One region of the Colwellia sp. MB02u-10 genome, then DNA from elsewhere that is predicted to be linked to it. Evidence: predicted binding sites of a transcription regulator. Region 1 holds the regulator's gene; each other region holds the start of a gene.

Region 1 (2,210 bases):
TATAATCACTGGCATTAAACTCTGGGATTTCTATGGCAATATTAACTGGCGTACCCGGGAATGAGTTAACTAGGTGTAAATTAGCTTTCATGACTTGGGTTAGCTGTTTAGCTTCTGCTGTGATTTTGTTATTAAGCGCTTTATGTTCTTCCTCTTCACTACCAATGTTTAACGCGGCAAGAATATTACCGTTATCAGGCCATAAATGCTCTTTCACGAGTAAAACAGGGCAAGGACATTTACGCAGAATATGCCAATCGGTAGGAGTAAATATGACAGATTTGAATTTGTCGTGTTGATGAGTACCTTTAATAACAATGTCATAGCCATTATCGAGTACTTGAGCAATAATTTGCTCAAAGGGACGGTTATGCCATATAACTCGACAATCGATAGAAATTCCGCTTAAATCAAGGTCAGCGAGTAAAGACTCTAGCCATTGAGTGCGATCATTAATAACTGATTGGCGCATGGCTTCACGCTCATCACTTGACAGCATGGTGGTCATTTCATAAGAAAAATCATAGATGGTCAAAAATGCGGTAATGCTAGCGCCTGTTTTACGCGCTAATTCTATCGCCCGGTTTACCGCTTTTTGTTCTTCTGTTGTTGGGTCAACAATCGCGAGTATTTTTTGATACTTTTCCATAGCTAATTCCTTTATCAATTGTCTACTAGTGTTATAACAATAGTCTACTTTGAAGCAATAATAGTTGTCTTAAATCAAATTATTATGCTGTCGACGATAAATAATATTTCACGCTAACCATAGCGTGAAATACCTTAATAAGGCAATGTAGAAAAGCAGGTGTTAGCGTTACATTAAAGTGCGGCACATTCGTTTAATTTGTCGAAACTTAGAATAGTAATGAGTTTACCATCAACGGCAATTAAACCATTTTTATGAAAACGGTTAAGCAAACGGCTGATGGTCTCAACCGTTAAACCAATATAGTTACCAATATCACTGCGAGTCATAGATAAACGAAACTCAGATGGAGATAAACCACGGGCATGGTAACGAATACTTAAGGTACTGATAAATGTTGCTAGTCGTTGCTCGGCATTTTTACGATTAAGTAATGTTAGCATCTCTTGATCTTCACGGATCTCAGTACTCATCATACGCAAAATTTGTTTTTTTAATTTTGGCATGCTGTTCGATAAATTATCGAGCGTATTATAAGGGATCTCACAAACCATTGAGGTTTCTAGCGCTTTAGCGAAACTTGGATGTTCAGCATTAGCAATAGCATCAAAGCCAAGTAAATCACCCGCTAAATGAAAGCCAGTAATCTGTTCTTCACCGTGTTTATTAATGGTGTAGGTTTTAAATGTACCCGAACGGATGGCGTAAAGCGCATGCATGGGTTGACCATCGTTAAATATTTGCTCGCCTTTATGGATCGGCAGCTTACGGTCGATAATATTGTCTAAAGATTCTAACTCTTTATCATTGAGGGAAAAGGGTAAACATAATTCACTAAGACTACAGTTTTGGCAGTGAATATGTTGATGAATAGTGCATGATTTATAATTCATAATATCCTTTAAAATTTTTCATGATGTACCCATGAATTTTTCCATGATTTTATATATATATAATGTCCATATCAGGTACGTTATATATATGAAATTAGTATAGTATAGATGCCGTATGAAATCACTAAGCTGGCTGCCATCTTTCTAAATAGTGTATGACTCAATAATGATTTAATACTTATAGTACCTAGTGATACTGAAAGTAAAGCAGGTAAGGTGCCTAGTCCAAAGAAAAACATGATTAAGGCACCATCAAGGGGATCGGCACTAGCCAATGCCCAAGTTAGTGTAGAATATACCAAGCCACAAGGTAACCAGCCCCAGAGTGCGCCTAAAGCGAAAGCACTTTTTACGTTTTTAATGGGAATAAATTTTTTAGTTTGTGGTGCTATGTAGCGCCAAATATTCTTGCCTAAATGTTCAACGCGGCTTAACCACATAAACCACTGGCCTAAATACAAACCTAATAAGATAAGAAAAACACCCGCAACAGTTTTTAACAGTGAAACAGGTACGCCGATATTTTTGGTCGCCATTGAACTGGTGAATGCGACGAGAGCGCCAATAAGACTATAAGAGGCGATACGACCAAAGTTATAGGCCAATATAATTGCGTATTTTTTATGCCGAGAGGTATCAGAAATCGCCGTCGTCAGCATGGTGCTGAT
Region 2 (2,210 bases), on a different contig from region 1:
CATACCGATGAAGTCGTAGCCAAAATTACAGAGCTTTTCAATGGCTAATTTCATCAAAGAAAATTTTTCATCTGCGCTAGGCAACCATTCATCTTTGAGTTTACGTTGGGCGGCAAAGCGAGAGGGAATATGGGCGTAACTAAATAATGAAATACGGTCGACATCCATTTCATGGGCTTTGTTTAGCGTACGAGTGAAGGTCTCTATAGTTTGATGAGGTAGGCCGTAGATCAAATCGATATTAATGGCTTTGAAGCCAACTTGTTTGGCATGGGCAATAAATTTTTCAATAAATTCAGTTGATTGCACGCGATTAATACTTTGTTGAACTTTTTCATCTATGTCTTGCACGCCAATACTTAAGCGATTGAAACCTAAACTATAAAGGTGATCAGCTAAGTTCATTTCAATTTCACGCGGGTCTATTTCAATACTCATTTCTACTTGCGCTGCAAAGGTAAACTGCGCTTTTAACTCGGCCACTAGTTGGCTAATTTGCTCATGTCGTAAAAAGCTAGGTGTGCCACCACCCCAATGTAATTGCTTAACGGTATAGTCTTTAAATAACGGTGCTCTAGAGGCAATTTCTTGTGCAAGAAACTCAAGGTAGATATCGGCTTTATCGCGATGACGGGTGACAACTTTATTACAAGCACAGTAATAGCAAAGGCTATGACAAAAAGGAATGTGTACATACAAAGACAATTCACGGTTCGGTGATGCGACTATCGCTTGTACTAAATTTTCATGGCTAAATTGCTCATGAAATTCCAATGCGGTTGGATATGAAGTATATCTGGGACCATTGGTGTTATATTTTTTTAAGAGTGTACTATCAAAAAATTGAGCTGCTTGCATAAGTATTCCAGTTTATCTATTTGACGCTATTATAGATAAACCAAGCGCGCAAACATTGATCAAGCTCAACGCTGACGGCTTCATTGTCACTTAGGGTTATTTATCACGGGTTAGATTAATTGCTACTCTAGCATAAGGGGGCAATATTAGCGGTTAGTGGCAAGCTAACCGTTTTATTATTTGAAGCTAATTTTGATAAAACTTAAGCTCGATAAAACTTAAATTCGATAAAACCTAAGTTTGATAAAACCTAAATTAAACCTAGGACTCGCTTAGCATGCTATTTCGTTCATTAGCATATTGGTGCAGCAGATCGATATCTTGGCGAATATCTTCTGCCATTTCTGCCTCAAGTTTCATGCGTTCTAAGTCAAGTCTCATGCGAGACTGTTTATCAAGTTTTTTACGTGCCGCTAAAATAGGCATATGTTTTATCGCTTCATAAAACTTGAATACTGCTGGAAATTGTACATTTAAGTCTTGGCTTAACTTTAATGAATCTAGCAATACACTTAAGCGCCAGCAACCTTCACCCATGTCGCATTGTTCTTCTTTCATCGCGCGCACGATAATAATAACACTGGAGATAATTTTTTTATCGTGCTGCTGTAGGGCTTGTTGCTGCTCTACTTTTTTCTGCTCTTGCTCAAGCTTTTGTTGTTTTAATTGGCGTAGCAGCCTAGTGGCTACTGCTGCTAATACACCAATAATAACGATGGCTAATAAAGTTAGGTATACCCAAGGGTTGGATAGCATTAAATACTCCTATTAAAATTTTGATAAATCACTCTTATCGAACTTATCCCATAAGTCATCTTCAGAGTCTGACTTTTTAGTGGGTTCTACAATCTCATCTTCATCATCAAGACCTAATGCTTGACTAATTTTTTCATGCTGCTCCATTAGCGCATTGAAATAGCTAACATCTTCTGCTGTTAGTGCCAGGTCATCATCTTGCTTTTCAAGTATTTCAAGCAATCTAGGGTCTTGTTCAATACGGCTTAATTGCTCGGCTAATGACTCACTGGCTTCAACGACACGAATTGCGGCAATAGGTGAGTTGTCTTGAACCTTTTTAGTGGCTTTAGTCTTGATCGGTGCAGTTACTTGTTTGCCTAAATCAATAGGTGTTTTGTTACCAACGCGGGGATCTTTGTTTTTGGCAGAGTTCTGGCCATGAGCCATGACAGGGTTGGCCTCTTTTTGGCGGTTACCCGGCTCTTTACCGTTTGTTTTCTTTGCTCTGCGAGGTGTGGGTGCGACTAATTTTTTGTTGTCATCTTTAACGATGCCAAGAGAGCCGGTACCCGGTTTGCGTGATTTTTTAGTACGAGACATAGTAATAACTTAAA
Region 3 (2,210 bases), on a different contig from region 1:
AAATACACCATCGCGAGATGGTAAAACAAGTACCAGATAAAGATGGTAGGTTAATTAAAACCGTAGCATCACCGATTAACTTATCGGATACGCCATTACAATATAAACACGCCGCGCCGAATATTGGCCAACATAGCCAACAGATTTTAACGCAGTTTTTACAGTATAATGACGAGAAAGTTGCCGCGTTATTGCAAGCTGGTGTTGTAGCGTAATTTTATGGTTTGCATCGTTTGTATTGTTTGTAAAAAAAAGAGCTAAAATCAGTGGGTTCTGTTATTTTCATCTTAAATAAATCGCGCTAATTCACGCTAAATAAATCGAGAATAAGGTTAATTAAGTCATTAATCTATATGGTAATTACCTGTATGTTTAGACGTTAGCTAGTTCGGTTTTATTGTGAAATTTAAGAGCAGAACTTTTTTAAAAAGCCAACATCATTTTATGTCGCTTAATGTAATTATGTTTATCGAGAAACCCATGTCTAATTCAATGTCTTTAGAAAAAATATTTATTATTATAGCGATCATATTAGGGTTTGGCTCTGCGGTTGACTTGATATATGCTTTATCAGACGCAAATATTCAACTCGCTGAGGTATTGCGTTGTATATTAAATATTGTTATTGCTGGCTTTTTATATCTTTATTTTAATAAAAAACATAAAGCAAAAGTTGAAGATTAAATACCTTGGCAAGTTAAGCATGATACTCGTCTATAATTAGCTACTTAACTCTTAAAATCATCTGCCCAGATGTTAAATTTATCGTGATCAATCACTCCTTATCATTAATTTTTTAGATAGTTGTTTTATATCAAAGTAAATAAATTTTTGTATGCTACTTTTAATTTATACCTATAAATAAAAGAAGATGTTATGAGTAAAATATTCGTTGTTGCCGATATATCAGACAGCAAACAAGTCGCGATAAAACGAGCTTGTGAACTGGCTAAAACTAAAAACCAATCATTGCATATTGTTTATTTTTGTTATCAAAGTTTACGTCATATTCAAGATGATCCACAAAATATAAAACAAGCGGTAATCGATGCGGTTACCTATAACGCAAAAAAATCACTCAAGACCTTAGTGCCTGACGATATTGACTACAGTTATGAAGTCGTATGGGAAAAACGTATTGACCATTGGATAAATGACTACGCAAAACAACACCCACTATCAATGGTAGTGAAAACGGCCCATCGCAGTGAGACTTTTTTATACACATCTACCGATTGGCAATTATTACGCGCGTGCCCAGCACCGATATTTATTGTCAGTGATCATAAATGGCGTAAATCGCCAAATGTCTTAGCCGCTATTGATTTAGAGACTAAGCGTAAAAGTAAACAAACACTAAATCATCAGATATTAACGGCAGCGAAAGAGTTTGCTAAAGTGAACAACGCAGAATTATTTGTCTGTTATACCTTACAATTTTCAACGTTTTTACGTGACTTAGGTTTACAATACAAAGACGAATTAGAAATTAAAGCAGGGAAAACCCTAAAGCATAAAATTGAAAAGTTAGCGGCAGAATATGACATTCCTGTAGCGAATTTTTTTATTAAAGCCGGTGAACCCGAAAAAGTAATTCCCAGTATTGCGGCTCGGCAAAAAGCAGGGTTAGTGGTTATTGGCACTATTGGTCGAAAAGGTTTGAAAGCAAAAGTGTTAGGCAATACCGCTGAGAAAATTTTAAGCTTGTTAAAATCAGACGTGCTAGCACTAAAACCAGAATAACTAGCGGGTATTTAACTTTAGTTATCACTATTTTATTACAACTTTGATCAGGACTATGACCAGAACTAACACCAAGCGTTTCGGCTATACTATTTATAGCCGAAACTATAGGCAAAACTAATAGCCGAAACGGGTGCTGAAAAAAGATGCTTCAGCGCTAGATGCTTAATTCTGGTCTTTACTTGGTTTAGCTTTACTTACCTTGGCTTTGCTGGGCTTAGTCTTACTTTTTTCGGTTTTATTTTTTACCGTGGCATTATCGGTATCTTGCATAGGGGGCAGCATACCTTTAAGTAAACGGCCAAATATATCTGCACCGGTAATAATACGTTTAGTTTCACCCCATACCAGCAGTACATCGTGTTCAATAACGCCGTCAAAGTTTTTATCAATAGAGGTACTTACTTTCATTTTCAAAATGGCTTCATTTAACGATGTCGTTTCATCAGTGATAACAACCGGACGAT
Region 4 (2,210 bases), on a different contig from region 1:
AGAGATAATGTCGCAAGCATTATAAATTTATTGCTACACTTAACACATAGCAGAAAAATACCTTGTCATTGCGTTTAATGGCGACAACACCAGACTATAGGACATTAAAATGAAAAAATTGACCTTACTCGTACTCAGTATTGCCCTATTTGCTCAGAACTTTGCATACAGCGCAGATTTAGATTTAGGCATATATGATCTTAATCGTGGTGAGTTTAACGCCGCAATAGCTCAGTTTGAGCCTTTAGTTGCAGAAGGATATGCACCTGCTCAATATCAAATGGGCTTAGTTTATTTAAATGGTTACGGCGTGATTAAAAATCCAACAAAAGCAGTGGAATTATTTCATTTGGCGGCGTCAAAAAATTATTCAGATGCTTTGTTTGACCTTTCTTTGTTATATAGTGAGGGTGAAGTCGTTAAAAAAGATCTAAACACTGCTTATGCCTTAATGGAAAAAGCGGCAAAAAAAGGCTTACCTCGCGCGCAATTTAACTTAGGGGTGATGATTTATAATGGCAGCGGTGTACCGCAAGATTATTTGCAAGCATCGCGCTGGTATCAAAAGGCTGCTGATCAAAACTATGCACTAGCGCAATTTAACCTCGCCTTAATGTATTTTGACGGCAAAGGGGTCGCTAAAAGTACAGAGATGTCGTATATCTGGAATATCATTGCCGCTAGAAATGGCTATCGTATAGCAGAAAAAAGTCGCGATATGGACGAGTATAAATTAACGGTAGAAGAAATTAATATCAGCCGTGAAAAAGCAGATACTCTTCAGCGTAACATAATACAACAAAGAGAGCTGAAATTAAGGCAAGCGCTAATAGAGCAAAACCGTTAGACGAAAAATTCGTCTGCATTAGCCGGCTTCAATAAAAAATATAAACCCGCAACAAACGTTAGCGGGTTTATTTTTGCCTTTCAGTAAGTTATTTATCTAGCGGTCTATTAAATGATAAAAATCAGTAACCTCAGCGATAGAAAAGTTAATTTATAACCTGCTTATTTCTTACTATTAATAAAAATACACACCTGAAGTCCATACCTAATATCAATACCTCATATCAATACCTCAAGTCAATGCTAGCCTCCATTACTAGCCATCATATTCACAGCATACAATGGCAATGAATGTGATCTAAATCAATAAGTAGTACTGAGTTATTATTTACAATAGTTATCTAATCTTTTTACTATTTTGATGATTTTTGGAGTCAGTTATGAACGTTTTAAATATGCTAATCAACGACCCTGTTGTGCTTTATTCTTTTATTGGCTTAGCGGTTTTACTGGGTATATGTGGTTTTTATGTCTATTATTTTTTAAAGCATATTAGTGAAGATGAAAAGTAAATCTAGCAATAGTACAATCAAGGTATATACGCTTAACATATAACAAGATCAATGCTATCGGTTCAGTATTGGCTTTTTACTCTGCTCTAAGCTGAATAAGTAACTTATGCTGTTAAGTTTATTTTCACTACATTGAGCAAACTAATATTGCCTATTTAAATAACGTAAGTCTTACTGGACAAGGTCGAGCAAAACTGACTAATGCCTTTCTTAGACTCATACCTAACCTTGCTAGCTATGGCTCCACTAACTAAGACTGCTTTAGTCTGCGTAAGACTCCCTGCATTACTTACCCAAGCCAAATAAGCTTGTACATTGATGGCTAACCATTGGGCATCCACAGTGTTTTAACGTACAATAATTTTTTGCATTACACACTATTACCACGTTATGTTTACCAAAAGTTCTTTCAGCCCTGCTTGGTGGCTTAAAAACCCTCACTGCCAAACCATTGCCGCTAAGTTTTTTCGGCGTGGTCACACTATTAATACCACAAATGAAACGTTAGAGTTACCCGATGGTGACTTTGTTGATTTGGCGTGGACCGAAAAGGTTAGCCCTTCGTGCTCTCGCCCCATTGTCGCCGTATTACATGGCTTAGAAGGTTCAAAAAACAGTCATTATGCTAAAGGCATGTTATCTGCAATTAAAGCGCAAGGTTGGATAGGTGTTTTAATGCATTTTCGCGGTTGCAGTGGCCGACCCAATCGTATGGCAAAGTCTTATCATAGTGGTCAAACTTGTGATGTTGACTACTTTAGTCAATATCTTGCTGATACTTATCCTGACGCAAAAAAAGCGATTATAGGCTTTTCACTGGGTGGTAATGTATTAACTAAATATTTGGCAGAA

What was found. The regulator FNR, encoded in region 1, switches genes on or off when oxygen is low (the NO sensors DNR and NnrR bind a similar motif). The targets are predictions, from matches to a motif close to TTGATCTAGATCAA.
Region 2: hemN (oxygen-independent coproporphyrinogen III oxidase) is a predicted target of FNR. The motif match lies at 914-927, and genes of this name have one in related genera.
Region 3: H4J59_RS12950 (universal stress protein) is a predicted target of FNR. The motif match lies at 805-818, and genes of this name have one in related genera.
Region 4: H4J59_RS15690 (DUF3149 domain-containing protein) is a predicted target of FNR. The motif match lies at 1,140-1,153, and genes of this name have one in related genera.

What each region holds. Positions count from the first base shown of each region.
Region 1 covers NZ_JACGVK010000072.1:44,518-46,727, reverse strand. The annotation lists gene uspE (universal stress protein UspE) at 1-649, opposite strand, end outside; gene fnr (fumarate/nitrate reduction transcriptional regulator Fnr) at 823-1,542, opposite strand; gene H4J59_RS02080 (sulfite exporter TauE/SafE family protein) at 1,623-2,210, opposite strand, start outside.
Region 2 covers NZ_JACGVK010000102.1:16,163-18,372, forward strand. The annotation lists gene hemN (oxygen-independent coproporphyrinogen III oxidase) at 1-858, opposite strand, end outside; gene H4J59_RS04115 (DUF2489 domain-containing protein) at 1,120-1,614, opposite strand; gene yihI (Der GTPase-activating protein YihI) at 1,627-2,196, opposite strand.
Region 3 covers NZ_JACGVK010000125.1:11,598-13,807, reverse strand. The annotation lists gene H4J59_RS12960 (CaiB/BaiF CoA-transferase family protein) at 1-215, shown strand, start outside; gene H4J59_RS12955 (hypothetical protein) at 481-684, shown strand; gene H4J59_RS12950 (universal stress protein) at 877-1,743, shown strand; gene H4J59_RS12945 (DUF21 domain-containing protein) at 1,909-2,210, opposite strand, start outside.
Region 4 covers NZ_JACGVK010000134.1:28,664-30,873, reverse strand. The annotation lists gene H4J59_RS15700 (ATP-binding cassette domain-containing protein) at 1-25, shown strand, start outside; gene H4J59_RS15695 (tetratricopeptide repeat protein) at 110-847, shown strand; gene H4J59_RS15690 (DUF3149 domain-containing protein) at 1,227-1,358, shown strand; gene H4J59_RS15685 (hydrolase) at 1,749-2,210, shown strand, end outside.